Regions from separate parts of the Devosia sp. J2-20 genome, predicted to be linked through region 2. Evidence: riboswitches for the same ligand, from Rfam matches in the RefSeq annotation. Region 2 holds a riboswitch; the other holds the start of a gene.
What was found. A riboswitch is a leader RNA that binds a small molecule or an ion and turns the genes downstream of it on or off. The one in region 2 is predicted to bind thiamine pyrophosphate.

Region 1: it holds a riboswitch for thiamine pyrophosphate, as region 2 does, so the genes downstream of both, thiB (thiamine ABC transporter substrate binding subunit) here and AC0L37_RS09365 (YkoF family thiamine/hydroxymethylpyrimidine-binding protein) in region 2, are expected to answer to the same signal.

The regions. Positions count from the first base shown of each region.
Region 1 covers NZ_CM147870.1:526,974-541,318, reverse strand. The annotation lists gene fliI (flagellar protein export ATPase FliI) at 1-124, shown strand, start outside; gene fliJ (flagellar export protein FliJ) at 177-590, shown strand; gene AC0L37_RS02645 (thiamine diphosphokinase) at 653-1,333, opposite strand; TPP riboswitch at 1,375-1,474, shown strand; gene thiB (thiamine ABC transporter substrate binding subunit) at 1,543-2,550, shown strand; gene AC0L37_RS02635 (ABC transporter permease family protein) at 2,567-4,159, shown strand; gene AC0L37_RS02630 (ATP-binding cassette domain-containing protein) at 4,146-4,784, shown strand; gene AC0L37_RS02625 (hypothetical protein) at 4,792-6,348, opposite strand; gene AC0L37_RS02620 (adenylosuccinate synthase) at 6,825-8,114, opposite strand; gene AC0L37_RS02615 (DMT family transporter) at 8,273-9,220, shown strand; gene serA (phosphoglycerate dehydrogenase) at 9,275-10,858, opposite strand; gene AC0L37_RS02605 (phosphoserine transaminase) at 11,013-12,185, opposite strand; gene AC0L37_RS02600 (MFS transporter) at 12,313-13,602, opposite strand; partial or broken gene betA (choline dehydrogenase) at 13,699-14,345, opposite strand, start outside.
Region 2 covers NZ_CM147870.1:1,915,999-1,930,343, reverse strand. The annotation lists gene AC0L37_RS09410 (DUF2076 domain-containing protein) at 1-223, shown strand, start outside; gene AC0L37_RS09405 (cell wall hydrolase) at 239-703, opposite strand; gene AC0L37_RS09400 (hypothetical protein) at 812-1,144, opposite strand; gene AC0L37_RS09395 (hypothetical protein) at 1,326-1,646, shown strand; gene AC0L37_RS09390 (5'-methylthioadenosine/S-adenosylhomocysteine nucleosidase) at 1,643-2,254, opposite strand; gene AC0L37_RS09385 (hypothetical protein) at 2,541-2,666, shown strand; gene AC0L37_RS09380 (ABC transporter substrate-binding protein) at 2,766-3,764, opposite strand; gene AC0L37_RS09375 (ABC transporter ATP-binding protein) at 3,743-4,528, opposite strand; gene AC0L37_RS09370 (ABC transporter permease) at 4,525-5,313, opposite strand; gene AC0L37_RS09365 (YkoF family thiamine/hydroxymethylpyrimidine-binding protein) at 5,363-5,971, opposite strand; TPP riboswitch at 5,962-6,075, opposite strand; gene AC0L37_RS09360 (universal stress protein) at 6,170-6,988, opposite strand; gene AC0L37_RS09355 (PRC-barrel domain-containing protein) at 7,115-7,411, opposite strand; gene nrtS (nitrate/nitrite transporter NrtS) at 7,478-7,726, opposite strand; gene AC0L37_RS09345 (DUF6969 family protein) at 7,768-8,370, opposite strand; gene AC0L37_RS09340 (hypothetical protein) at 8,369-8,701, shown strand; gene AC0L37_RS09335 (YeeE/YedE family protein) at 8,775-9,998, opposite strand; gene AC0L37_RS09330 (sulfurtransferase) at 10,107-11,030, opposite strand; gene AC0L37_RS09325 (hypothetical protein) at 11,242-11,460, shown strand; gene trxC (thioredoxin TrxC) at 11,491-11,931, shown strand; gene AC0L37_RS09315 (FadR/GntR family transcriptional regulator) at 11,938-12,684, opposite strand; gene AC0L37_RS09310 (SDR family oxidoreductase) at 12,691-13,446, opposite strand; gene dgoD (galactonate dehydratase) at 13,450-14,345, opposite strand, start outside.

The DNA of each region.
Region 1 (14,345 bases), 1.4 Mb from region 2:
CGCGATCGCCATCTATCCGGCTCTGGAGGCTTTTCTAAGCCAGGACCGGGAAGAAACGACAACGGTTGCCCAGGGCTATCAAATGCTCGAAGCAATCATTGCCGAAGCGGGCGCGGCAGACTGATGGGGCAGTGTATTGGCCTCGGAACTGACTTGGTGTGTAAGGAGTACAAGTCTTGAAATCGCGCAGCGAGAGCCTTATCCGGCTCAAAAAATTTCAAGTTGACGAGAAGCGCCGCCAGGTTGCGCAGATCGAAATGATGGTCAACGATTTCGAACGCATGGCGTCCGAACTCGACCAGCAGATCGAGATCGAGCATACCAAGACCGGCATCTCGGACATCGCCCATTTTGCCTATTCAACCTTTGCCAAGGCGGCATTGACCCGACGGGACAATCTGCTCGCCTCGGCTAATGACATGCGGGGCAAACTCGAGGCCGCGCAGGACGCTTTGGCGGAAGCGCTCGAAGACCTCAAAAAGGTCGAACTGCTCGACCAGCGAGAGCATCAGCGCGAAGCCGCTGAACAGCTCAAGGTCGAACAGTCTGAATATGACGAGATCGGCCGTATGCGCTATCGCGGCCAGTAGGCCCGGTATCCAGAACGACTTAAAAGGCCCGCATCTCGCGGGCCTTTTCTATGCCCGGCGCTTCATGGTGCCAGCAAGCCTCTGATCAGATCCCACAGCCGCTCCTTGCCAAGGATCAGCAGCCAGGGCGTATCGTCGGCTGGCACAATCTCGACCCGCCCGCCCAGACCTTCATTGGACGTGCCGCCAAGTCCACCCGGTTCAAGACGTAGTCCGTCGAGCGGATAGAGCAAACCGGTTGACCGCGTGAAGCTGACCGGAACCAAGGGGTGGATCGATACGCGTTCTTTGGCACCGGCCTCAAAGGCGACAGGCCCTACCACCGCCAGCGCCACATCTACCTCGTCGACCACCACGATCTTTCGTGCCCGGGCATATTTGAGCACAGCGCTCAGAGCCGCCAATGTATGGTCCAGCCGTTTGCCGGTCATGCCCAAGGCTAGCGTCACCGGTGCCTGGGTTGAATAGAGCGCCTTTTGAAAATCGGTGGTGATCTGTTCAGGGATGTGGATGACCTGTGTGCGGCGCTCCCAGCCCGCACGATCACGCAGGGAATCGAGATCACCGACGATCAGTTCGGGCACCAGTCCGGCTGCATCAATGGCATCGCCGCCGCCATCAGCGCCGACCAGAGCCACATTTCGCCCCGCCAGTTCGCGCAGCAGCACCAGATCAACGGCACCGCCGCCAACAATGGCCATCGGGCGATCAAAGCCAACAATCTGGGCGTCCGCGGGATGCACGGAAGTCTCTTGCACTGTCACAACGCTCTCATTAAGTGTGGGGCGTCTCGCTGGGGTGTTCTGGAATTTCCGGAGCTGAGAGTTACCCATTGAACCTGAACCAGGTCATGCTGGCGGAGGAAGTTCGAGATGGCAAGGACATCTCTTGACGTCCCGCCATTGACATACATCCCCTTCTTTCATGACCGCAATCGACGAAGGGATGACCCATGGTCAAATCCACCTGCATCGTTGCTGCGGTCCTTTTCGGACTGTTCGCAGCCCCCGTTTCGGCCCAGGACGCGCCGACCCTCAAGATCTATACCTATGACGGCTTCGCCGCCGACTGGGGCCCGGGCCCTGTGCTCAAGCAAGGCTTTGAAGCCATCTGCGGCGGCTGCACCGTTGAATGGATTGCCGCCGACAGCTCGATCGGCACGCTGCGCCGCGTCCAGCTCGAAGGCGACACCACCCAGGCCGATATCATCGTGGGCCTCGATACCGCCATCGCCGGGGAAGCGCGCGACACCGGCCTGTTTGCCGATCACGGGCTCGATATGAGCGGGCTGAACCTGCCCCAGGCCTGGACGGACGCGCAGTTCGTGCCTTTCGATTATGCGCACTTTGCCTTTGTCTATGACACCGACACCGTGGCCACGCCGCCCACCTCGTTCGAAGAACTGATTGCGCTGCCTGACGACTTCAAGATCGCCGTGCAGGACCCCCGCTCCGCCACGCCAGGCCTGGGTCTGGTCATGTGGATCCGCGCTGCTTATGGCGATCGCGCGCCCGAAATCTGGGCAGGCCTGAAGCCCCACATTCTCAGCGTCACGCGCGAGTGGAGTGAGAGCTACAACCTGTTCCTGCAGGGCGAAGCTGACATGGCGCTCAGCTACACCACCTCCCCCGCCTATCACATCATCGCCGAGGGCGACGACACCGTGCATGCAGCCCTGTTCAGCGAAGGCCACCTGGCCCAGACCGAAGTAGCTGGCATTCTCAAATCCTCCGAGCAGCAGGAACTGGCCCGCCAGTTCCTCGACTACCTGACTTCGCCCGATGCGCAGAAAATCATCCCAACCACTAACTGGATGCTACCCGTCATCGATCTGGGCGATCAGCTTGAGCCCACCTTCGCCACCCTGCCTCAGCCCGAAAAGACGTTGACGGTGACGGACGCCGAGATTGCCGCCGACTCCAAGGCCTGGATCGACGAAATGCTCAGTGCTGTGCAGTAGGCGTTAGGCCAAAACCATGCTCACCTTGCCCAATCGCCCCGCCCGCATCGCCATTGCGATCGCCCTGGCATTGGCCATTGTGAGCCTTATCGCCCTGGTCCTATGGGCAATCCTCGCTGCCACCACCGGCAGCGAGGGCACCGCATCGCGCATCGACATTCCCCATCTTTTGCGCATGACCTCCATTCAGGCCGGGCTGACCACGCTGCTCTCGATCAGCGTGGGCATGGCACTGGCCTGGGCCCTTAACCGCCTGCGCTTTCCCGGCCGCGATCTGTTGGTGGGCCTGTTCGCCTCCGCCATCGTAACGCCCGGCATGGTCGTCGCCTTCGGCCTATTGGCCGTCTGGGGGCGCAATGGCTGGATCAATCAGACCAGTCTGGCCCTGTTTGGATTTCCATTGGGCAATCCCGCCTTCGGCTTATCGGGCATATTGTTGGCCCACGTTATCCTTGATGGCGCCTTTGCCGCCCGCATCATGCTGGCGCGGCTCGATGCCATTCCCGTTGGCAAGCTAAAGACCGGGCAATCCCTTGCCCTGACCGCCTGGCAACGCTTTACCATTCTCGACTGGCCCGCCATGCGCAGCACGGTACCGGGGCTGGCGGCCATCATCTTCCTGCTCGCCTTCACCAGCTTTCCCATCGTGCTGCTGCTTGGCGGGGGCCCGGCCAATCAGACCCTGGAAGTGGCCATCTATTCCGCGGTCCGGCTCGATTTCGATCTGGTGGGCGCTGTGCGTCTGGCCCTGACCCAGATCGCGGTCTGTTCGGGTGTCATTCTGATGGCAGCAGCGCTGACCCCGATCCCCACCAGTTTCGGGCCGTCAGCGGCCCCTTCATGGCGCGATGGCACGACGGCGCGCTGGCTGCAGGCCATCGTGCTTTTGATCTGCACCATCGGCTTCGTCTTGCCACTCGCGGCAGTGCTTTCCGACGGCCTGACCACCGGACTGGGTCGCGTGCTGACACAACGCGCCTTCTGGTGGGCGACGCTGAGCAGCTTCACGATCGGCATCGCGTCGGCAGTGCTGACGCTGGGGTTGGCGCTGGGACTGGCACTGGGACGCGCCGCCACGGCCAATGGGCTGATGCGCACGCTGCTGGGCATGCCCGCCTTTGCCTATCTCGCCGTCCCCGCGATTGTGCTCTCGCTGGGCTTTTTCCTGCTAGTCCGCTCGCTCGGCATAGCCCCGGCCACGGCAGCGCCAGCCGTGGTCATCCTGGCCAACAGCCTGCTGGCGTTGCCCTTCGCCATGGCCACTCTGGGCCCACCGCTCGAAGCCATCGCCCGCACCCGCGGCAAGCTCGTACGCACCCTTGGTCTGTCAGGTTGGCGGCAATTCATTGCCGTGGAATATCCTTTGCTGGGTAAGGATATTGGCGTGATGCTCGCGCTGGCGTTTTGTTTTTCGCTCGGCGATCTTGGCGTCATCGCCCTGTTCGGTACTCAGGATTTCCAGACCTTGCCGCTGATGATGTTCCGGGCACTGGGCGCCTATCGCAGCAATGATGCCGCCGCGATTGCCGCTATCCTGCTGATTGGCACCATAGTGGCCTTTGTCGGCCTGCCCAAGCTCTTCGAAAGGATCGCCAATGCTGCGCGTTGACGCCCTGGCCTTCGCCCATCCGGGCCAGGCTGTTCCCTACAACTTCAGCTTTGACGCAGCCCCCGGGGAGATCACCGCGATCTCGGGCGCCAGCGGCTCGGGGAAGTCCACCCTGCTGGATCTGCTGGCTGGCTTCCTGCACCCCATCGCAGGACGCATCGATCTCGATGACGTGGACTTGCTGCCCCTTTTGCCTGAGGAACGGCCGGTATCCCTGTTGCTGCAGTCAGAAAGCCTGTTCGAGCATCTGCGGACAGACAAGAATGTCCGCCTCGGCCTGCCCGCCAGCACAACGCGGGCCGACGCTGACAAGCGCGTTGCCCAAGCACTCGACGAAGTGGGGCTGGAGGGGTTCGAAAAGCAGATCGCCAGCACGCTTTCGGGCGGCCAGAAGCAGCGCGTGGCGCTGGCGCGCACGCTGTTGCGCGACCGCCCCGTGCTATTGCTCGATGAACCTTTTTCCGCGCTCGATGATGATACGCGCGTCACCATCCGCGATCTGGTGCGGACCCTGACGCTGCGCCATCGCTGGCACACTGTTCTGGTCAGCCATCACGCTGACGACGTCGAGGCGCTGGCAAGCCGGCGCTATCAGTTGATCGATGGTCGACTGCAGCCGGGCTAGCGCCCGGCTACTCTGCCCAGGCGCCGAACACCTTGTCGAACAAGGTCTGCGCCGCATCATCCTTTTCGAGCGTGATGATCGCATTGCGGCCCGTGCCATAAACCACGGCCAGATCCATCCATTTGCGGTTTTCCAGCAAATTGGTGTTGGTGGCGGTGTCGTCTGGCGACGCACTGAGCGCGAACAGGAACGAGTTCCCCACCACTCGTGCCGATGCACCAACCAGTGGCGTGCCGGGCACCAGTTCTTCGTCCTTGAGCAACACACCGGGCAGATTGGCTACCGTGCCGCCGATGAACGTGTCGGTGACCTGAAAATCCACTTCCATCAGATGGCTGGCGGGCAGGCTCGGATCGGAATTCTTGCGGATCGTAACATCGACGCCAAGATTGCGCGCCGGAATGCTCGCATGGCCAATCAACGTGGGAAGCCCAAGCTCATCAACGCCTTCGCGCCATTCCACAGTGCCCGAGAAGGGAACTGCACCGGTTGTACCATTGGCACTGGCTTCAAGCAGCAGTGACTGGCTACCGGCGAGCACAGCAGGATCAACTGAAGCGCTAGGATCATTGGCGGCCAGTGTGCTGGCATCCTGTCCGGGAAGCCGCTCTTCGCTCTTGCCCTCAGAACCATCCAGCGCTGGCAATGCGGTCTCGGTACCGGACGGCACCACAGCCTGCGGCGTTGGCTCCAGACGGTCATCCGCTTCCAGCCCCTCCAGCGTGGTAGCAGGTCCTTCGTCGGGGACCGTGGCGGTATTGCCGGGTGCGGCCACGGGATCCGTGGTTTCGCTCGGCTGAACCGGATCCAGCGTTGGCGTTGTTGGCGTCGTGACCTCGGCAGTCTCGGTAACGCCAGGCTGGGCCTGACCGAACATCTGGTCGAGATCGACATACCCCTCGCGCCACGCCCAGAAGCCGGCGCCGCCGACGCCCACCAGCAAGACGGCAAACACGATCAGGAAAATGGTCAGCCCCGAACCCGCTCGCGCTGTCGTGGGCGCAGAGACAAAGCCACTATCATCGGCCTTGTCCACGTCGCCACCGGGCGCAGCAAACATGCGCTCGGCAACGTCCTGAGCAGATTCTGGTGCGTCATCGGTGGTCTCGCCGCGCGCTTCACGATCAAGCGTTTCGATGGCGCGCTCGATCGCGCCTTCCGCTTCGCTGGTATCGGGCTCGACGGCCTCAAGTTCAACTTCGCGAACACTCGACAGCGCCGGCTCAACAGCCACTGATGCCGTAGGCTCTGTCTGTTGGCGCAGGGCCGCCCCCGAGCCGCCGAGAGAGGGCTCCACCCGCGTGCTGGCGCGCACGGGATCTGCGCCGGAATTGGCGGCAACGGGCGTGGGTTCACGACGCGTGTCGTTTCCCACAGATTTACTCGGTGTTTCGAGCGGTCTGATGTTGGAGACCGGCGCAAGTGGCGCACTGCGCGGCGGTTCCGTGCGTTGCGGCAGGACCGGTGATTCGCCTTTGGCGGGCTGTTTGGCGACAGTCGGCACCTGGATCATGGAGGTGCCGCCGGTCGCCGCAGCCTCGGCAATGATCTCTTCGATCGACATGCCAGCTGTCGACTTCGGCGCATTTTCTGCTGGCTTGGCCGGCGCCTTGGTCTCGCTCGGAACAGGTTCGCCAACGTCTTGTTCAGCGACGTCCGCAGGCGCTTCGGACGTAACAGCTTCTGGTTCGTCGGGCTTGGGTTCAGGCGCTTTGGGGGCGACAGGTTTCGGCTCAAAGGCCCGGGGCGCGGGGCTCCCTCGCGTCCCAGCGTGATAACGGCCTCGCTGGCTTCCTGTTCAACCAGACGGATACAGTCTTCGAGCTGCAAGCGATGTTGGGTAATATCGCGCGCCGGCAATGGCGGAGAAATAGCGCGCAATTGGCCAACCAGGGCCGAACGCGCCTTCTCGTAGACCGCACGCCGTGCAGCCCCGTTGTTCTCCGGCAGTGCCGAGATGGCCCGGCGCAACAGCTCTTTGTAGTCCGCCATTGGTTACTTGATACTCACGATGTCAGCGACGTCTTGTAACAAAAAATATCAGTCTTGGAACGGGTCAACCACCAAGATGGTATCCAGCCGCTCCGGGCTCGTCGACAGCATCGCCACCGGCGTGCCAATCTGCTCTTCGATAAACCGGACATATTTGATGGCCTGAGCGGGCAATTCAGCCCAGCTACGCGCCCCTGCTGTCGTCTCCGACCAGCCTTCCAGTGTCTCGTAGATTGGCTTAACGCGCGCTTGTGCTCCCATTGAGGCAGGCAAGTAATCGATCCGTGATCCATCCAGCTCATAGCCGACACAGACCTTGATCTCTTTGAGACCATCCAGCACGTCCAGTTTGGTCAGCGCGATACCGGTAATCCCCGATGTCTTGACCGTCTGACGCACCAGCACCGCATCAAACCAGCCACAGCGACGCGGGCGACCGGTGTTGACGCCAACCTCGCGACCAACGACCGCCAGATGCTTGCCAACTTCGTCGTCGAGTTCGCACGGGAACGGCCCTTCACCAACACGGGTCGTATAGGCCTTGGTGATGCCCAGCACATAGCCGATGGCTGTAGGGCCCAGGCCCGAACCGGCAGCAGCCTGACCGGCAACAGTGTTGGACGAGGTCACGAACGGATAGGTGCCGTGATCATTGTCGAGCAGAGCGCCCTGAGCGCCTTCAAACAGAATGCGGTCACCTGCCTTGCGCTTGTCGTCGAGCACCTTCCACACCTGATCCATGAAGGGCAGGATGTCGGCGGCAACGGCTGTCAGTTCGTCATAGATCTTCTGGGCTTCGATCTCGACCAGCCCCATGCCACGCCGCAAGGCATTATGATGCGTGAGCAGCCGCTCGATCTTGATCATCAGCGTGTCCGGCTCGCTCAGATCAACCAGACGGATGGCACGACGGCCAACCTTGTCTTCATAGGCCGGACCAATGCCACGCTTGGTGGTACCAATCTTCAGACCCGAATTTGAATCTTCGCGGATCGCATCGAGTTCGCGATGCAGCGACAGGATCAACGGCGCATTGTCCGCGATGCGCAGCAACTCGGGGGTGATGTTGACCCCCTGGGCACGCAGCCGTTCCAGCTCGTTGACGAAGTGGTGGGGATCAACAACCACACCATTACCGATAACCGAGAGCTTGCCCTGCACCAGACCGGACGGCAGCAGTGCGAGCTTGTAGCTCACCCCGTCAATGACCAGCGTATGGCCGGCATTGTGACCGCCCTGATAGCGCACCACGACATCGGCACGCTCGCTGAGCCAGTCCACGATCTTGCCCTTGCCCTCGTCGCCCCACTGCGAGCCGACGACAACCACATTAGCCATTGAATTCCATCTCCAGGATAGGCGCGACACAAAGGGCTCGACACGAATGTCGCCCCTTCCCCAATTTGGACGTCTGTCCCCCCGACCACCTTTTGTTGAAGTTTCAACGTGGTCGAATAACTGCTAAGTCCGATTGTCCTTACATCACCCGAGCCACGATGACAAAGCCGCTAGAACACCAAAATCGCGGCATTTCCGCCCGACTGCTCGACCAGCCCTATCTGATGCTGATTCTGGCCCCGATGTTTTGGGGCGGAAATGTTGTGGCCGCCAAGATGGTGGTGGGCGAGATGGACCCTTTCCTGCTGCTCGCCAGCCGCTGCGTCGGCGCCACATTGTTCATCCTGCCCTTCGCCTGGCGCTTCCTGCATGATGACATGCCGGTACTACGCCGCAACTGGCTGCTGCTGATGACCTATGGCGCCGTTGGCTATGCGATTTTCAACGGGTTTCTCTATATCGGCCTGACCACAACGACCGCGGTCAACTCCTCGATCGAGCAGGGATCATTGCCCATGCTGATCCTGGCCGCCAATTTCATCATCTTTCGGGTGCGCGCCACCCTGCTGCAGATTATCGGCGTGCTCATTGCCATAACCGGCGTTGCTTTGACCGCTACCCATGGCGATCTCAGTCGCATCCTGACGCTCGACGTCAATGTCGGCGACGGGTTCATCATCCTGGCCTGCCTCACCTATACCAGCTACACGCTCGCCCTGCGCTTCCGGCCCAAAGTGCACATTATGAGCTTTATGGCGGTGGCCTTTGCCGGTGCAGCGATTACCGCACTGGTCATGTTGCAGCTCTTTGGCAGCGGTCTGGGCGCCTTCGCCACCATACCACAGGCCTCGCCCAAGGTCTGGGCGGTCATGGCCTATGTGATGGTTTTCCCATCCATGTTCAGCCAGGTGTTTTACGCGCGCGGCGTCGAGCTGGTCGGTGCCAATCGCGCTGCGCCCAGCCATAATCTGATCCCGGTGTTCGGCACGCTGGGCTCGGTAATCATTCTGGGCGAACGCCTGGAGGTGTATCACTATATTGCCGCAGCCATCATCATCGGCGGCATCGCCATGGCCGAATGGGCCGCCCGGCGCATGCGCGCATAAAAAGGGGCCGGCGCCTGAGCGCCGACCCTTGGAACTTGGTATGAAAACGATCGTCTAGAAACGCAGTGCCTTGGCCTGCTTGACGCCTTCGAGCGAGGCGATCTCTGCCAGCTGCGCTTCGGTCAACTGACCATCGATCGACAGCAGCGCAATCGCATCGGAGCCCTGTTCGGCGCGCCCCAGATTGAAGTTGGCGATGTTGATGCCAAGCGTGCCCAGCAACGTGCCCATACGGCCGATATGGCCCGGCTTGTCCTCATTGGTCACATAGAGCATCGACGGCGTCAGTTCGGCTTCCATATTGATGTTCTTGACCTGAATGACGCGTGGCTTGCCGCTGGCGAAGACCGTACCGGCCACAGCCCGTTCCTGACGCTCGGTCACGACGGTGAGGCGAATATAGTTCTCGTAGGCGCCCTGCTGTTCGCGGGTCACCACTTCAACGCCGATACCGCGATCCTTGGCGATCTGCGGTGCCGACACCATGTTCACATCCGGCATCATCGGGCGCATCACGCCATAGACGGCCGAGGCCACCATGGGGCGGGTATTCATGCTGGCAACGTCACCTTCGAACTCGATCTTGATGCCCTTGATGGCCGTTTCGGTGAGCTGACCGGCGAACGAACCCAGCACTTCAGCAAGCTTGATGAATGGCGTCAGGCGCGGCGCTTCCTCGGCCGAGATCGACGGGAAGTTCAGCGCATTGGTGATTTCGCCCGCATTGAGATAGGCCGAGATCTGTTCGGCCACCTGCAGCGCGACATTTTCCTGCGCTTCGCCGGTCGATGCACCCAGATGCGGGGTGCAGATGACGTTGGGCAGTTCGAACAGCGGATTGGCGGTGGCGGGTTCTTCCAGGAACACATCCAGTGCAGCACCAGCCACCTGGCCGGATTTCAGAGCCTCGTAGAGCGCAGCTTCGTCGATCAGACCACCACGGGCGCAATTGACGATGCGAACACCCTTCTTGGTCTTGGCCAGGGCAGCGGCGTCGATGATGTTGCGTGTCGCGTCGATCAGTGGCGTGTGCAGCGTGATGAAATCGGCGCGGCCCAGCAATTCATCGAGCTCGACCTTTTCGACGCCGATTTCTTGCGCACGCTCTGGCGTCAGGAACGGGTCGAAAGCCACAACCTTCATCTTCAGCCCCTGCGCGCGATCGGCCACGATCGAGCCGATATTGCCCGCGCCGATCAGACCCAGCGTCTTGCTGGTCACTTCCACGCCCATGAAGCGGTTCTTTTCCCACTTGCCGGCACGGGTCGAAGCGTCAGCCTCGGGCAGCTGGCGGGCCAGCGCCATCAACATGGCAATGGCGTGCTCTGCCGTGGTGATCGAATTGCCGAAGGGGGTGTTCATCACGATGATGCCCTTCTTGGTGGCAGCCGGGATATCGACATTGTCGACACCGATACCGGCGCGGCCGATGACCTTGAGATTGGTCGCTGCCGCAATGACCTTTTCAGTCATCTTGGTGGCCGAACGAATGGCCAGACCATCATACTGGCCGATAACCTCGAGCAGCTTTTCCTTGTCCTTGCCCAGATCGGGCAGATAGTCGACCTCGACGCCATTGTCCTTGAAGATCTGAACGGCAGCCATGCTGAGCTTGTCGGAAACGAGTACCTTGGGCATCAGAGCCCTCCTTGAAAATCGAGTGTGAGAAATCACCCCCTCCTGCCTCCCCCATCAAGGGGGAGGTGTCGCTCCGCGTTTGGGACACGAACAGTGCCGCATACTCGATCAGCACCTCCCCCTTGATGGGGGAGGTTGGGAGGGGGTGGTGTAATTAGGCAGCGGCCTTGAGGGCAGCTTTTTCTTCGGCGAAGGCAAAGTCCAGCCACGGCACGAGCGCGGCAAGATCAGCCGTCTCGATGGTGCAACCAGCCCAGATGCGCAGGCCCGACGGCGCGTCCTTATAGGCGCCGATGTCATAGGCCACACCGGCCTTGTCGAGCTTGGCGACAATCGCCTTGGCGAATGCAGCCTGCGCTGCATCATCAAGCACGGTGACGGCGGGATCGACAATCGACAAGCACACTGAGGTGTTGGACCGATTGGCTTCATTCTTGGCGAGGAACTCAACCCAGTCGGTCTTGGCGACCCAGTCCGAGAGCACCTTGAAATTGGCGTCGGCACGCGCCTGCATGGCGCCGAGGCCACCCAGCGACTGACCCCATTCCATCGCATCAATGGCGTCTTCGATGCAGATCATCGAGGGCGTGTTGATGGTAGCAGCTGCGAAAATTTCTTCGATCAGCTTGCCGCCCTTGGTCAGGCGGAAAATCTTGGGCAGCGGGCGGTCTGGCTTGAAGGTCTCGAGCCGCTCCACAGCGCGTGGCGACAGGATCAGCACGCCATGAGCGGCCTCGCCACCCAGCGCCTTCTGCCAGGAGAAGGTGACCACATCGAGCTTGGCAAAATCCAGCTTCTGCGCAAACGCGGCCGAAGTGGCATCGCAAATGGTCAGACCCTTGCGGTCATCCGGGATCCAGTCGCCATTAGCAACGCGGACACCCGAGGTCGTGCCGTTCCATGTGAACACCACGTCGCGGTCAAAATCGACCTGGGCAAGATCCGGCAATTCGCCATAGGGCGCCTTGATGATGCGGGCGTCATCGAGCTTGAGCTGCTTGGAAACGTCAGTGACCCAGCCTTCGCCAAAGCTTTCCCAAGCCAGCATATCAACGCCGCGCGCGCCGAGCATGGACCACATGGCCATTTCGACAGCGCCGGTATCGGAGGCAGGGACAATGCCGATGCGGTAATCGGCTGGGACTTCTAGCAGGTCGCGGGTCAGGTCGATGGCGCGCTGAATGCGGGCCTTGCCGGGCTTGGAGCGGTGCGAACGACCGACCAGTGCATTGGCAAGCGCTTCAACCGTCCAGCCTGGACGCTTGGCACAGGGGCCCGACGAAAAATTCGGATTAGCCGGTTTTACCGCCGGCGCGGTCAGGGGCATAGTAGCCATCTTCAACGACCCTCCCAGGTCTATCGCCTTGCGTTAGGGCAAGGTGTCCTGAGGCCGCAAATACGCCCGAACCCCTAGGGTCGTCAATGACTCTTTTTCACATGCCTGCCGACCGCCCTCAGGCGGCCGGTTCCTGCACCACCAGATCGCTTTCCTGGACCACAAGATCGCTGAGCTGCACGGCTTCTTCGTCGCCCACCACCGAAACGGCGCCTGCAGTACCCCAGTCGAAGTTTTCCTTTTCTTCTTCTGGCAGACCTTCACGACGGCTGAGACGGACAGCCACGAAACCAATCAACACCATCATCACCACACCATTGGTGATGAACATGCCACTGGGCCCGAACAGCTCGATGGCCAGCGAAGTCAGCAGCGGACCTACTGTCGACCCCAGACCATTGAGCAGCAGCAGCCCCGCCGAAATCTCCACATAGTCGGAGCGATCAGCAAAATCGAAAACGTGCGAGGCCGCGATGGCATAGGCCGGCAACAGCCCCGCCCCGAATGCCAGACCGAGCACAAGCCAGAGCCAGGTCACATGCGGCACAACGAGAATGACCACGCCAACCATTAGCGAGGCGAGCGCCAGCCCGATCATTACCAGGCGTCGATCGACATGGTCGGAGATCTTGCCTGCGGGCCACTGCAGCAGCGCGCCACCCAGCACTGCCGCACTCATGAACAACGCCGCATCGGTAATGCTGCCACTGGCCGCATTGGCGTAGGTTGGCCCCAGCGACCAGAATGAACCGGTCGCCACCCCGATCAGGAAGATCGAGACAGTGCCCGTGGGGGATAGTCGGAACATCCGCTTGGGGCGAAACCGCACAATGGTGATCGGCGGCGGCTGGGTCGAGCGCGTCATCACGATCGGCACCGCCGCCAGCGAGACCAGCACCGAGGCAATCGAGAACAGCACGAACGAGTCGGGCTTGAACAGGGTGACCATCATCTGACCCAGCGTGATCACCGTGAAATTGACCGTCACATAGGTCGAAATCAGCGTACCGCGGGTTTCATTGGTCGCCTGATCGTTGAGCCAGCTTTCCACCACCAGATACAGACCTGACAGGCAAAATCCGGTGATCATGCGCAGCAGGACCCACACGATCGGATCAACCGCCACCGGATAGCCCAGCGCCGCCGCAGAGGCGATGGCCACCAGCGCCGCAAATGTCCGGATGTGCCCTGCCCGGATAATCAGCAGCGGTGAAAAGGCACAGCCCAGCACGAAGCCAAAGAAATAGCCCGAACCGAGCATGCCCACTTCAAACGACGAGAAGCCTTCTATACCGCCACGGATTGGCAGCAACATCACCTGCAGACCATTGCCCATGATCAGTAGCGCCACGCTGAACAGAATGGCGCCGGCTGCGAGCAGCGGCGAACGGACAGGAACTTCCGACATGTGGCCTGCCCTTTGCAGTCAGATGAGTAAGACGATCAGTGTTACACGCACCGATGCCTTAGATTTGGGGCATTTTCTAGTCCCAACCTCAACCCATCAGCGATCAGATTCCTGCCAACGCGGATTAATCCATGGCCGCACGTGTTCTGCGGGCAACATGCCCTTGCCCAGAATGTGATCTGATGCCTTTTCACCGACCATAATCGAGGGGGCATTGAGGTTGCCATTGGGGATGGTGGGGAAGATCGAACTGTCGGCAACGCGAAGCCCCTCGACCCCGATAACCCGGCATTGTTCATCAACCACCGACGACATGTCGTCTGCCGAACCCATGCGGCAGGTACCACAGGGATGATAGGCGCTTTCGGCGTGCTCGCGAATATGGGCATCAAGCTCATCATCGGTTTGCGCCGCCGCCCCCGGCAGGATTTCGGCCCCCGGTATTCGTCGAACGCCTTCTGGCCAAAGATCTCGCGGGTGACACGAATACAGTGCCGGAAATCGGCCCAGTCCTGCGGATCGGACATGTAGTTGAACAGGATCGAGGGCGCGTCCTTGGGATTGCCCGAGGTCAGCGTCACAGCGCCGCGCGATGCCGAGCGCATCGGCCCCACATGGGCCTGGAAACCATGGCCTTCAGCCGCAGCCTGACCATCATAACGCACCGCGATCGGCAGGAAATGGAACTGGATATCGGGGTATTCCACACCCGCCTTGGAGCGGATGAATCCTGCACTCTCAAA
Region 2 (14,345 bases):
GCAAGGGGCTGGCCGTGACCAGCGCGCCGGGCAGGGTGGCTTTCTGGCAGGCACCGCCGAAACAGCACTCGGCGTGGCCGGCGGCATGTTTCTGTTCAACGCCATTGGCGGCCTGTTTTCAGGCAGCGCCCATGCCGGGGAAGCCGATGTCAGCAATGCTGATATCGACGCCGGCGGCGATGATTTCGGGGATGGGGGCTTTGATATCGGCGGCGATTTCTAGCGCCGCCGTCACCAATCAGTATTTTTCGTAGAACTCGTTGCCGCCCGCTTCGAGCACGTAATGCATGTTGTTGTAGGGAAAACGCAGGCCCGCGGTATGGAAATGCTGCGCACTGCGGACCCCGGCATGACGCGCCCCATTGATCACCTGATCGGCCATCTGTGAGGCCAGTACGGCGCCGCTATCGGTCATCTTGCGGGTCAGCACGCCCTGCGCGAACTGGTTCTTTTGACCCACCACGCCACAGATCGATTTGGGATAGCGCGTGTCATCGACCCGGTTCATCACCACCGTCCCCACGGCCAGCATGCCTTCGGGGCTGGAGCGGTTGGATTCGAAATACATCGCGCGCATCATGCATTCCTTGGCGCTCAGCTGGGCCGTGCCAAAGCCGATACCGAACAGGCTGCAGCCACCCAGACCGGTGCCAACCACAACCAGAGCCATGGCCCGCAAGGCAGTCGCGCGTAATTTTCCCATGGTCCGTCTCTCTTGGTCGATCAGTGCAGTCGACAGAGAAAATGCCCCAACAGGCTTAAGGAAGGTCTGAGCCGGACGGTTAGCAAATCGCTAACGCCCGGCAGCGGCTCAGCGGCGCGTGAATACCAGCGCCGACAGCAGGGCAATCGTGCCCAGAGCCAGAACGACCGGTACCGGGTTTTCGCGCACGGCTTCGCCGGTTGCATTGGCCTGCTTGCTGACCTGGCGTGCGACCGCACGACCCTGATGCTGAACTTCGCGCGCGATCGCCACGGCATTGTGCTGCAGGTCGCTCATCGAATGGTCGCTATAGGAGTGCACGGAATGGGAGAGCTGATCGACCTGCTTGCGCAGGGCGGCAATCTGATGGGTCAGGTTGTCCGAAATCGCCTCGCCGGTGTTTTCGGCCTTCTGCAATGCACGTGAAGTTGCCGTTGCCATTGAAATGCTCCGTTTGTCGGTGATGTCATCTCAACTCTGGCTGAGCATGGAAGTTCCGCCTGGGGCGCAGATCATCGGCGCAAGAGCCTATTGGCGCCATAGAACTGCAGAAAGGCCCTTGGAGTTGACCCGCGCGCGCACTACATCAGACACACATCTTTGCCGACCCGAGGGGACCTTAATGGTCAAGAGCCGCGCCAGGCTGGACCGCCAGTTCGACCGCATTCAACGCCAGATTCCCCAATCATCGGGCATTCTGGCACATTTGCGTCGGCCCGGTGCGCGCTGGTTCCGCATTCCACTGGGGATTGTGCTGGTTCTGGGCGGCATTTTCAGCTTTTTGCCGGTGCTCGGCATCTGGATGCTGCCGCTGGGCCTTCTGCTGCTGGCACTTGATCTTGCCTTCCTGCAGGGCCCGGTCAACACCGCCATCCTGCGCGGCATGCGCAAATGGAGCATTTGGCGCCGTGCCCGGCGCGACAAGAAGGCCGGCAAGCTCTAGATTCGACCCGTTGCCATTTCGACCTCGATCAGATCCACGGCCGCCGCCAGCTTCTCATCAATGATGTGCAGATATTGCGTCCAGTCATCGACATGGGCGAGTTCGGCTGCACCATCCGAGATGCCGCGCAGCGCCACCAGCGGCACGCCAAACGCCTGACAAGCGCGCAGCACTGCATAGGTTTCCATATCCACCATATCGGCATCGACCCCATCATAGGCCGCGCCCGACACGATATTGGCGCCGGTCGATAGCGTTGCCCCGTCCAGCCCCGCAATGCGCGGCGATAATGGCTGCACCGGCGCCAGCTCCAGAAACGGCGTCTGGCCCTTGGGGATGCCCAGCGCAGAGGCGTCCATATCGCGATAGCTCACCGATACGGCCTGAAACACGCCGCATTGCGGCAATACGCGCGACCCGGCTGATCCCAGCGACACCACCACACGCGGCAGGGGGCGTGCCTCAGCCAGCGCCCGGGTGACGGTCACCGCCGCTTCAACCGGACCGACCCCGGTCATCAAGGGTTTGATTTTGGCTTGCAGGTGCGGGCCGTATTCGGCCTGCGCAGCCATGACATAGAGGATGCTCATACTTGCAGAATCTAACATAGCCGATCGCCTTGCCAAGCCGCTTCGTTACCGCTTCGGTAAGGCGTGCGTGATATTTGTGATAAATTGAGGCGTGGCCACACCGGCACGGCGCCAGAGAGCAGAGGACACAGTGCGTTTCGCGGTAATCGAGGGTAGCAGAGAATGGACCGAGCCAGCCTGGCAGGGTTCGCAGTCTCCGTCGGTGTCAGTTTTGGTCGAGGATGTTGAGGCAGAAGCCCGCCGACGCCTCCGAGCGATCAAGCTCCATGAATGGCGCACACGTGAGTTCATCACCGGGCAACCAATGCCCGAAGATGTCCGCCACTATGCCCTGCAGGTCGAATTCGCTGCCACGGCCATATCCCGCTTGTCGCCGATCCCGCAGGACTTCGACAGCGACGTCTATTGGCCGCGCTTCTGGAGCGTCTGACCTTCAACGCATGAACCCGGCCGCAGCGTCTCCCTCCGAAACGCCATGACCGGGCATTGTGTCCCCAAAAAGGGGGACACAATCTCTGTGCTGCAGCGACTACTGCGGCAGATAGGCGTTGGTAAAATAGCGGCTGTAATCAGGCCCACTTTCCAGCGTTGCGCCATCGCCATCCACCAGCATGCCGATGTCCAGCAGATAGTCGCCCAACGCCGCCATCTTCGCGCCATCCATGGTGCCGATGGCCCCGTCGGCGCCCACCAGATAATCGCCATCAATCAGGCTGCCCAGCGACGCCCGTACAAAGGTCGCATCGGTCAGCATGTCATTGCTGGCGGCAATGATGATGTCGGTGGCCTCATCGGGGTGCTCGGTCGCATAGGCATAGCCGCGTTGTGTGGCCGCCAGAAATGCCTTCGCTTCATCGGGATGCGCATCGAGATAGGCCTGGCTGGAGCCCAGCATGGTCGTGTGCTGATCCGGCACGCCGTAATCGGCATAGACAAATGCCCGCTGCGCATCGCCATCCAGTTCGGCCTTGATGCCTTCCCAGGTATAGACCTCCAGCGTGAAGTCCACGGCGCCATTGGCCAGCGCCTCATAGGCCGAGGTGCCCAGTGTCACGTTCTCGAAGTCGCCCGTACCGCCATCGGCGCGGATCATCGAACCGATCAGGGCATTCTCCCAATTGGTGCCAAACCCGCCATAGGTCAGCCCGTCCAGATCGCGCGGGCTCTGAATGTCGCTGCGCTCGTCATTGAACACCAGCCGCCCGGTTTCGTGCTGCACCACAGCATAAACCCCGATCAGGTCAGCGCCGGCGGTGTGCTGGGTAAACAGGCTCAGCGGGCCGATAATGCCGAAATCGGCAATCTGGTTGGCCACCAGCGTGCCAGCCGAGGTGTCGGTATAGGGCAGGATGTCCACCGCCAGCCCGGCCTCTTCGTAAAAGCCCTTGGCCTGGGCAACATAGAGCCCGATGTGATTGGTGTTGGGCGTCCAGTCCAGCGCTACCTTGACGGGGGTGGCCTGCGCCAGCGCCGGTGTAACGAGACCCAGCGCCAGGGTGGCGATGATCAGATGACGGCAGTCAAACATGGTCGGTTCCTTTGTTCGGAAGTCGAGTTGAGCAGGGTGTGCAGCAGGTCCGCCTCGATGGCACTGGCCTGAGCAGAGGCCAGATCCAGTCGCGGGCGGGGGAGGGATACGGAAATTTCGGTGAGCACCCGGGCGGGGCGATCGGTCAGCACGTAGATACGGTCCGACAGGAAAACGGCCTCGCGCACATCATGGGTAATCAGCAACGTGGTCCAGCTGTGGCGCTCCCACATGGTCTGCAGCCAACGCTGCATACCCGCACGGGTCAGCGCGTCCAGCGCGCCAAAGGGTTCATCGAGCAGCAGCATGTCGCGTTCCTGCACAACTGTGCGCAGTAGTGCCGCGCGTTGCCGCATGCCGCCCGAAAGCTGGGCGGGCCAATGCTGCTCGAACCCGGCCAGGCCAAATTCGGGAAACAGCGTCATCACCCGCTCACGCGCTGCGCTACGCGACATGCCCTGGACTTCCAGGCCCAGCGTGGTGTTGTCGATGATCCGCCGCCACGGCATCAGCGCGTCATGCTGGGGCATGAAAGCGAAGGGGCGCCGCTCTGCCAATAGCGGCGCGCCGTCAAAGGCGACGCTGCCGGCATCGGGTGCCAGACCCCCGGTCAGCAGTTTGAAAATGGTCGACTTGCCGGCCCCTGACGGCCCCAGAATGGAGACGAACTCACCCTTGCGGACATGCAGTGAAATCTCGTCCAGCACTGCCAGCCCATCAAAGCGCTTGGCGATACCGCGCAGTTCCAGGCGTGGCGCGCTCATGGTTTTGCCCCTTGGTTCAACCGCGCCCAGGGCATGGCGAGGCGCTGGATCAGCACCGTCACCCCGAACAGCATCAGCGTCAGGCTGGCGCTGACCAGCACCGCAGCCAGCACCAGATCGGGCCGGAAATTGTTCTTGGAATTCAGGATGTAGATGCCCAGCCCTCTGGCGGCCCCGGCATATTCGGCAAAGATGGCGCCCACCACCGCATAGGTGATCGAGATGCGCAGCCCGGCGAAGAAATAAGGCAGGGCCGTCGGCAGCCGCGCCAGCACGAAGATGCGGCCCCGCCCCGCACCCATCGAGGCCAGCAGCGCGGTGATGTCTCGGTCAGTGGCAGCATAGCCCTGAACCAGCGCTACCAGCATCGGAAAGAAGGTGACCAGCGCCACCAGCATGATCTTGGGCGCCAGACCGAAGCCGAACCACAGCACGATCAGCGGCGCGATCGCCACCAGCGGCAGGGTCTGGCTGATGATGAACACCGGAAACAGCGCCCGGCGCAGCGGCTCGAAGAAGTCGATCAGCACCGAGAACACAAAGGCGGCCAGCAGTGAGCAGGCGAACCCCGCCAGCGTTGCAGTCAGAGTGGGCACGGTATTGTCCCACAGCGCCTGACGATGCTGCACCGCCTGGGTTACCACACGCGAAGGCGGCGGCAGCGTCGTCGGCGCGATATCGGCAAACTGGGCGTAAAGCTCCCAAGCCATGATGATGGCGCCCACCGAGATAACGGCTGGGGCAACGCGGCCCAGGGCGCGCGCAAATTCTGCGTTTTTGGACATGACTGATCCTGATGGAGGCGCGCTATGGCGCAGACAGAACGGAACCGGCTTAGCGCGGCGTCGGACTGTTGGCCGAGGCTGTCAGGTCAATCGTCACGTGACCCTGCGGCGGCCCGAAGCTGCAGATCGCGGCCTCCAGCGCGGCGAACACTGCCCCGGCATCGCCCCCCAGTCGGGTGCAGAAGTTCTTGGGTCGATCCAGCACGCCGGACTGCTTGAGGAAGTCGATGCAGCCGTAGATTTCATCCATGTGATCGTCAGTGCCCATCACATAGAGCGAGAACTGCGCGGCGATCTCACAGGCCAGATCGGGCGCCTGCAGCACCGCCTGCAGCGCATGGGCCTGCCGTTCCGCAAGCGGCGCAACCGGCCCATCAAGCTGCGGTGAATCGCAACGGCTGTCATGGGGCTCGCCCGGACAACCGCGCGAAATAGTGGCGGACAGCGTGCAATGCACACCGGACTTGGCCGCTGCCACGAACATGTCGCGCATCGCCGGGATCACCGCCTCGGGCGGGCCCACCAATAGCGTCGAGAGATCGTCGGTCTCGATGCGCAACTGCTCACGATAGGGATCGAGCGCGCCCAATGCGCTCATGATCACGCCGACGAAATTGTCGGTCATGGGGTATAGGGAAATTTGTGCGCCGAAATACATAGCCCGCCTCGCTCCGCTGGTATTACCCAGATCAGCTTGAAGGGTTTACAGGCATGTCGCCCGCGTCTCAGCCCCGGCTATACGGAGCACCCCTGTGGATGGCGAGCAGACAATCCGATTTCGATGGCAAACGCAAGAGGGTTTCTAAACGGCTGGTGCTGCTGTGGAAAAAGCCACAGCAGTCAGAATCGGCAGAGTCTAGTTGGACAGGAAACGATGGATCCCGGGTGTGGCCAGAAGGTCCCGCGTCACCCCGCCAACGAGCCATTCCCGCAGCCGGCTATGGCCGTAGGCGCCACTGACGATCAGGTCCGCGCCAGCTGTTTTCGCTGCCTTGGTGATCGCGTTCGCAGCCCCGTCCTCATCAGGCAGCACGTCGCCGCGTACCTTGACCTCATGGCTCTCCAGCCAGGCAACGGCATCCAGCATGCTTTCGCGCTCCGGCCCCAGATTGCCTTCGTCGATCACCACGACCTGCACGTCGCTGGCGGCCTTGAGCAGCGGCAGAGCATCCACGATAGCCCGACGCGCTTCCTTGGTATCCTTCCAGGCGACAACGATCTTGTCGGCCTTGAGCTTGCTTGCGCCTTGCGCCACCAGTAGAACCGGGCGTCCGGCACCGAGCAGTACCTCGCCAATATCAATACTGCGGAAGCCATCATCACGGGCCTCACCAGCCGAGCCGATGATGATCAAATCCGCCTTGCGGGCCACATCGATCAACCCGATCGCGGGTTGTTGCACGCGCCCGGCAAAGTCTGCCTTGATGCTGGCCGGCACCTGCGCCTTGAATTTGTCGCGCACATCCTTGATCGAGGCCTCGATCTCGTTGAGCTGCTCTGTATAGAGCACGCCTGCCACGTCGCCGGCGCCCATGCTGGCCACAACGGGCGGCTGAGCGGCGACAAAGCCGGTCAGGCTGGCCTTGTGGTGCCGCGCCAGATCAACAGCGAGTGCGACCAGATCCGCATCGACCGCATCGATGGTCAGGCCGACTACGATATTGCGAATTTCCATCTCAGATCTCCCATGGCGAATGGGGGCATCTTAGCCTTGCCGCAGGCACTTGCCTTGATCCGGATCAAATGCCGGCGCGATGCCCGGCTTCAGTCATAAATGTAAAGCGTAACCTGATGGCTACGCTTAGTCCTCGTGCTCAGGCATGGATTTGAGCTGATCCTTGGTCCAGCCGGTTACTGCATGCACCTTGCCGTTTTCGTCGCGCATGAATTCCAGCTGTCCCAGCCCAACTACAACGTGCTTGGCACCCAGTCCCAGAAAGCCACCGACATCCACAATCACCTGACAGGCCGCGCCACTGCCATGCAGATGCGAGACATGGCCCACAGATTCGTCATCGGCGCCGTAAATTGTCGCGCCCTGCAGTGTCTCTGGAGTCAGTTCGTGACTGCTCAGGGGAGTATGCTGGGAGTGATCCATGGCTCGAAAATCCTTGTTTGTTGACGCTGCTAACCCAACGCCCCGATGACCCAAGCGTTCCTTGGGTCAGTCCGCGTCCGGCTTGATCAGCCGGGCCATGCTCCAGGCGCCATAGGTCGACACCAGAAACGGCACGCAATAGGTCAGCACGATCTTGAAGACGCTGACGCCCTGACCGCTCATCATGGCATCGCCCTGATTGATCAGATTGAGCACCGAGCCCACGATAAAAGCAACCAGCAGGGATTTGCGGATCACCTGCGGGCTCAGCGCGCGTTGCAGAGGGGTGGCGTGGCTGGGCGGCGAACGGGTCACGCAGATCTCCACTGGCGGACCCGGCTTGGGTCAGAACGGACTTATATACCAAGCTCGGCGGCGCGCGCCTTCAGATCGATCGCGCATTCGGAAACCACCTCAAGCGACCGGTCCTGCAGGGTTTGTGTCCCTTCAGGCGGCGTGTGTGCGCCAAGCACGGCATCACGTTGGGTGATCAGAGCCGCAATTTCGTCGTGGTACAAGCCCACAATCGCCGTCAGCCAGCGATTGACCAGATAGGACGGCCGCGCCATCTGCATGTCGAACCGCTCCAGCAGCGCAATGGTGGCGTCCGCATCGGCCCACACATCATCGACCACCCACTGATTGACCGTAAACAGCCGGATCGCCGTGCCATAGGCATCCACCCCCACAGCGACCAGATGGTGAATGGGCCCCTCACTGCCCGCCGGGCGGATGAAGCAGTGAAAATGCCCATGCTCGCCCGCGTCCGAAGCCGTGTCGTGGCAGTGATAATACCACTGCGCACCACTCTCACGATCAAACACGTCACCGGGAGGGTAATGGGTCCAGGTCACGGGCGCCGCGCCGCGCAGCGTGTCGAGCAGAACATTGTCGCCGGACTTGGCGAGAATGGTTTCGCAGAACACCGCTTCCTGAGCTGCCCGGCGCAACGCGTCCATGCGCGCCGCCTACTGCCCGGCCGCCGCGCAAGGCGCCGCTGCTGCACACGGCGCCGCCGCAGGTGCCGGTGCTGCCGAACACGGTGCTACGGCCGCACAAGGGCTTGCTGCTGAACAGGGTGCCGCTGCGGGCGCTGCCGAACAGGGCGCAGCCGCCGGTGCCGCAGAGCAGGGTGCCGCGGCCGAGCACGGCGATGCCGCTGGGGCTGCGGAACATGGTGCCGCGGAACATGGTGCCGCGGAACACGGAGCAGCCGAGCAAGGTGCTGCCGAGCAGGGCGCCGCACTCTGCGCTGCTGCGGCTATGGCCGCCGGTGCCGCCACGCGATGAGCCACGTGATCTGCCGCAACGGCGCCAGTGGCCGCGACCAGTGCCGCGCCGAACAGAAGTGTATTGCGATTGCTCATGAGCGTTTGAACCCGTCCATACCAAAGAGGGGGCGTGCAAACACGCCGGCAAAGCTACCCGCAAAAGCGGCAGCGAACCACAACCAGCCATGCAGGCTGCCCGAGGCAATGCCCGAGAACAGCGCGCCGATATTGCAGCCAAACGACAGCCGGGCGCCATAGCCCATCAGCAGGCCGCCCAGCGCAGCCGCCACCAGCGAGAGCAGGGGTACTGCGACCTTGGGGGCGAACTTGCCGGCCAGCCCTGCCGCCAGCGCGGCGCCCAGAATGATGCCGAAATTCATCACCGAAGTGGTGTCGGCCAGCACCGAATCGTTGAGCGCCTGCGCCTGCGCAGGCCAGGTCCAGAATTCCCAGCTGGCGACCGGCACGCCGACCGCCTGGGCAATCTTGGCGCCCCACAGGCCAAAGCCATAGGTGATCGACCACGGATGACCAGCCACCACCAGGGTCGCCAGATTCAGCCCCGCCAGCGCCAGCCCGGCGCCAACCAGTGGCCAGGGACCATGCAGCAGGCGTTCAAGCCCCTTGCGCGCCGGACGCGGTGCCGCTTCCAGGCTCCCGTGCTGGGCGCGTTCAACCAGCGCAGTCACCCCTGCCACTGCCGCCAGGGCGATCAGTGTCACTGCAATGCCGCCGGGCACGCCCAGCACCGTTCCCAGACTGGTGGGGGGCAGTGAGGGCAAGGTCAGCCAATAGGGCAGGTGTGCCGTGCCGGCGACCGCCCCGATGATGAAGAATAGCAGCGTCACCAGCATGCGGGCGCTGCCGCCGCCCACCGTGAACAGCGTGCCCGAGCCACAGCCGCCGCCCAGTTGCATGCCCAGACCAAACATCGCCGCGCCGACCAGCACCGAAACACCGACCGGCGCTGTCGCGCCGACCAGCGGCTGGCCGAAAACATTGCCCATGGCCAACAGGGGCAGGAAGGCGATTGCGGTAACACCGATCATCAGCATCTGGGCGCGCATGGCCCGGCCACGGCGTTCCACCACCATGCGGCGCCAGCCGCCGGTGAACCCGAACGAGGCATGATACAGCGTGGCGCCCAGCAGGCCGCCAATCAGGAACAGCAGCGACTGACGGGGATCAATCAGCTGGCCGATAACCTGTGCGGCAATCACCATGGCCAACGCCACGACGAGCACGACGCCCTTGTCGACGTTCAGGCCGGCGGCGGCCGGTGCAGGGCCCGGACTGGTTGCAGAAATCTGACTCATGGCGCGCACGCCCCCTTGGAAAACCTATTCGACTAATGGAGGCCCAAACGCACAATGTCCAGAACCGGAGCTCTGGACATTGTTGGTATCGTTCAGGGCAAGTCGCGATTAGATGCCGTTGGCAACCGGGCGCGATTCATCGGCAGTCCACTCGGCCAGCGAGCCGTCATACATGCGGGTGTTCTTGTTACCCTGCACTTCGGACAGACCGAACCAGACAACCGAAGCCCAGTGACCGGTATTGCAGAAGGCGATGTTGGCTTCATCAGCGCCGAGGCCAACGCCTGAAGCGAGCTGGGCGACCGTCTCGGCACTCACATAGGAGGCGCCGTCAGCGTCATAGAGCTGGCCATTGTCGATATTGACTGCACCGGGAATGGTGCCGGCAACGCGGGCAACCGGGCTCTTGTTCTCGCCCCGATACTGCGCGACCGGACGACCGTCGACCAGCTTGGTGCCGTTGGCGATAGCCGCTTCCACGTCTGCCGTGGTGGCCAGCAGATGCTGCTGGAAATCAGCGTTGAAGGTGGTGGGCTCGAGCACGGTGGCAACGTCGGTCACTTCGCCGCCGGCGGCATCCCAGGCGCGGGCGCCGCCATCCAGGATCGACACGGCGTCATGGCCGAGAACCTTGAACGTCCAGTACACGCGGGTCGCGCCACCGAATTCCGACGAATTGTCGCCATTCGGCACGATGACGACGTGGTCGTCATTGCTGATGCCCAGGCTGCTGATCAGGGCCGAGGTGGCTTCCACGCCGGGGAACTGGCCGGGAATGCCCTGGATTTCATTGCGCCAGCCAGCGCTGCCATACGGTGCCGAGATGGCGCCGGGGATATGTGCGGTGTCGTAAGGCTGTACGTTCTCAACGGGATTGCGCACGTCCAACACGACCAGGCTTTCATTGCCCAGATGCTCTTCCAGCCAGTTTGCATCAACCAGCGGCGCATCGGTAAGGCGCTCGGCCTGGACGGATGTTGCCATGCTGGCAACGCTCAAAACCGCAGCGGCGGCAAACAGTGCAAAACGCATGCTCGAAACTCCATATTCCTAGATTGCGCGCACTCTAGTGCACCCGCCCCGCTGGTGTCTGGCTATGGCTTGGCCAATTTCGGGCGTCTTGCGGATTTTCATGCCTCGATCCGTGATGGCAAGAGCATCGCATTCTCGCCAACGCCATCCCTTGCACCGCGCAGCAATATACATTAGATAGTGCTAATATAAGTAAACACTGAGGTGCACCATGGACTGGCTCGACAGCCTGCCGCTCACTCCCTTGATCCTGCTGGCGCTGACACTGGGTCTGGCGCCCTTCCTGCCAGAGCCTCATCTGGTCGAAAAGATACGCATGCTGTTCAACGGCACGCTGACCAGGCCAATGGACATTTTCGACATGGCGCTTCATGGCGTGCCCTGGCTGCTGCTCGCGGCCAAGCTGGTGCGCATGCAAGTGGTCAGCTAGCCTCAACCCACGCCTTCAGGACCAAACGCCATGAGCCAATCCAGTCACGTAGTCTGCACCGCCTGCGGTGCGATCAACCGCGTCTCCACCGACAAGAATGCCGCCGCCGGCAAGTGCGGCAAGTGCGCAACCGCGCTGTTTGATGGCACCCCGGCAGACATGTCGGCCAGCAAGCTCGAACGCCAGATCGCCAAGACCGACATTCCCGTGCTGGTCGATGTCTGGGCGCCCTGGTGCGGCCCGTGCCGGGTCATGAGCCCGCAATTTGCCGAAGCCGCCCGCAAGGCCGAACCGGGCATGCGGTTCCTCAAACTCAATTCCGATGAAGCCCCGGAGCTGTCCACGCGTCTGGCCATTCGCGGCATTCCCACCATGCTGCTGTTTGAAGATGGCAAGGAAGTGGCCCGTGTTTCGGGCGCCATGTCGTCCAGCGATATCCTCAAATGGGCCGAGGGTGCGCGCACCAGATAGTCTGGGTCAAAGCTGGCGGCTATTGTCCTGCATGCCGCTCAGGCCCAGATCGACAATGGCAATATTGAGCAGGCGGGCCATTGAGGCATAAGCGCCTTCGCTGTCGCGATGGCGGATACGCTCGATCACTTCGCCATGATTGGCCAGGGACGCGCCGGGCTCACGGGCCCGCTCCACGGTCAACCGGAACGAATAGGCCAGTGCAGCCCCAATGGTGTTGGACAACTGCTGGAACACGATATTGCCACTGGCCCGTAGCAAGGCGGTGTGAAAATCGATGTCGGCCTGATTGAAGGTGCTGAAGTCCAGGCTCTGCTTGGCCTTGCTCATGCGGGCAAAGGCATCTTCCATTGGCGCCAGATCTGCTGCGGTGGCGCGCAGGGCCGCAAAGCGTGCCGCGGCCGGCTCGATCACTTGACGCGCTTCGATCAGGCTGAGCACAAGTTCGGCGCTGGGCTGCAATTCGATCGACCAGGCCAGCAGATCCGGATCAAGCAGGTTCCACTCATGGCGCGACCGGACGACCGTGCCGATACGCGGTCTGGTGGTCACCATGCCCTTGCTGTCGAGCACCTTGATCGCTTCACGCACGGCGCTGCGGCTCACCTTGAAATCAGCGCACATATCGGGCTCGGGCGGCAACACGTCGCCGGGCTGGAATGCACCGCCAAGCAGGCGCTGCGCCAGCGTCTTGACCACGTGCCGATGCACGCGCGGCTTCACCAGTGTTCGCGCCAGTGGGTCGTCCGTCATGGCGCGCTACTCATGATAGAGCACCGAGCGTCCGCCATCGATGGCAATCGAGGTGGCATTGATGAAGGGGGCTTCGTCGCTCGCCAGAAACACCGCCGTCATGGCGACTTCCTCGGGCGTGCCGATGCGCTTGGGCGGATGCAGATCATAGGTGCGCTGCCGTTCGGCCGCCGGATCGGGGAAGCTGGCCCAGTAGTCAATCGCCAACTGCGTCTCGATATAGCCCGGCGCAATCGCGTTTACCCGTATATTGCGAGCGGCATATTCGATCCCCAGCGCCCGCGTCAGACCCAGCAAACCATGCTTGGCCACGGGGTAGGGGAAGCTGCCCGGAATGATGCTGGTACTGTGCGAGGAGGAGATGTTGACGATGCTGCCAGCCTGATTGGCGAGCATTGTGGGTAGTACGGCCCGGCACAGGCGCCAGACCCCCTCGAGATCCACCGCCATGCAGCGCGCCCATTCCGCGTCGCTGGTTTCCAGCGGTTCGTGAAAGACGTTGATCCCGGCATTATTGACCAGAATGTCGATGCGGCCATACTTGGCCACCACGGCGGCGACCAGCAGATCCACCGACCTCTGATCGGTTACATCGGTCGGCACGAACCAGGCGCCCAGCCGGGTGGCCGTAGCGCTGCCGGTTTCGGCGTCCTGTTCGGCAATCACCACCTCGGCACCTTCGCGCACAAAGGCCTCGGCGATGGCCGCGCCAATGCCGCGCCCCGCGCCGGTGATGATTGCTATCTTGTCTTTCAGGCGCATGATCTACCAGTCCACCAGCGTGCCATCGGCGAGCACGGCGTTCTGGGTGTGCATCACCTCCTGCACAAACGGATGCTTGGCGCAGGCATCTTCGTCAACCGTGATCCCCAGGCCCGGTGCCTCGGGCACTTGCCAATAGCCATCCACCCGCTTGATCGGTCCCTGCACGACGTCGAAATACCAAGGCACAGCCCCAACCATTTCTTCCTGAATGACGTGATTGGGTGTCGACACCGCAAAGTGCAGCGCCGCGACACCGGCAATCGGCCCCAGCGGATTGTGTGGTGCCACCCCGATGCCCAGGGCTTCGGCCCGCGCGGCAATTTTCTTGGCTTCCATCAACCCGCCGCAATGGCAGATATCGGGTTGCACAATGTCGATGGCCTGGCTGGCGAACAGCGCGTCGAACTCGGTCCGCTCAATCAGCCGCTCGCCGGTAGCCAGTGGCACCGAACTACGGCCTGCCAGCTTGGCCAGATTGGCAAAATCGCCGGGCGGGACCGGTTCTTCGACAAACATCGGGCGGCCGGGCGCCAGCGCCTCGATATAGGCCAGCGCTGCACCCGCTGACGCGGGGCGGCCATGGAAATCCACCATGATCTCGATGCTGTCGCCAACCGCTTCGCGCATCGCCTGCATCATGCGGGCCACCTTGTCCACCTCGGGCAGCGGCGCGTGATAATGGGTATAGGGAATGAACACGGCCTTGAATGCCTTGTAGCCAAAGTCGACCACTTCGCGTGCGCGCTCCACCAATGGTTCAACATCGTTGGTCTCGTAAACCGCGCGCATGTCGCCCATCCCCAGATGGGTATAGACCCCAACCTTGTCGCGCACCTTGCCACCCAGCAGGCGCCAGACTGGCACATTCAGATGCTTGCCCAGAATGTCCCACAGCG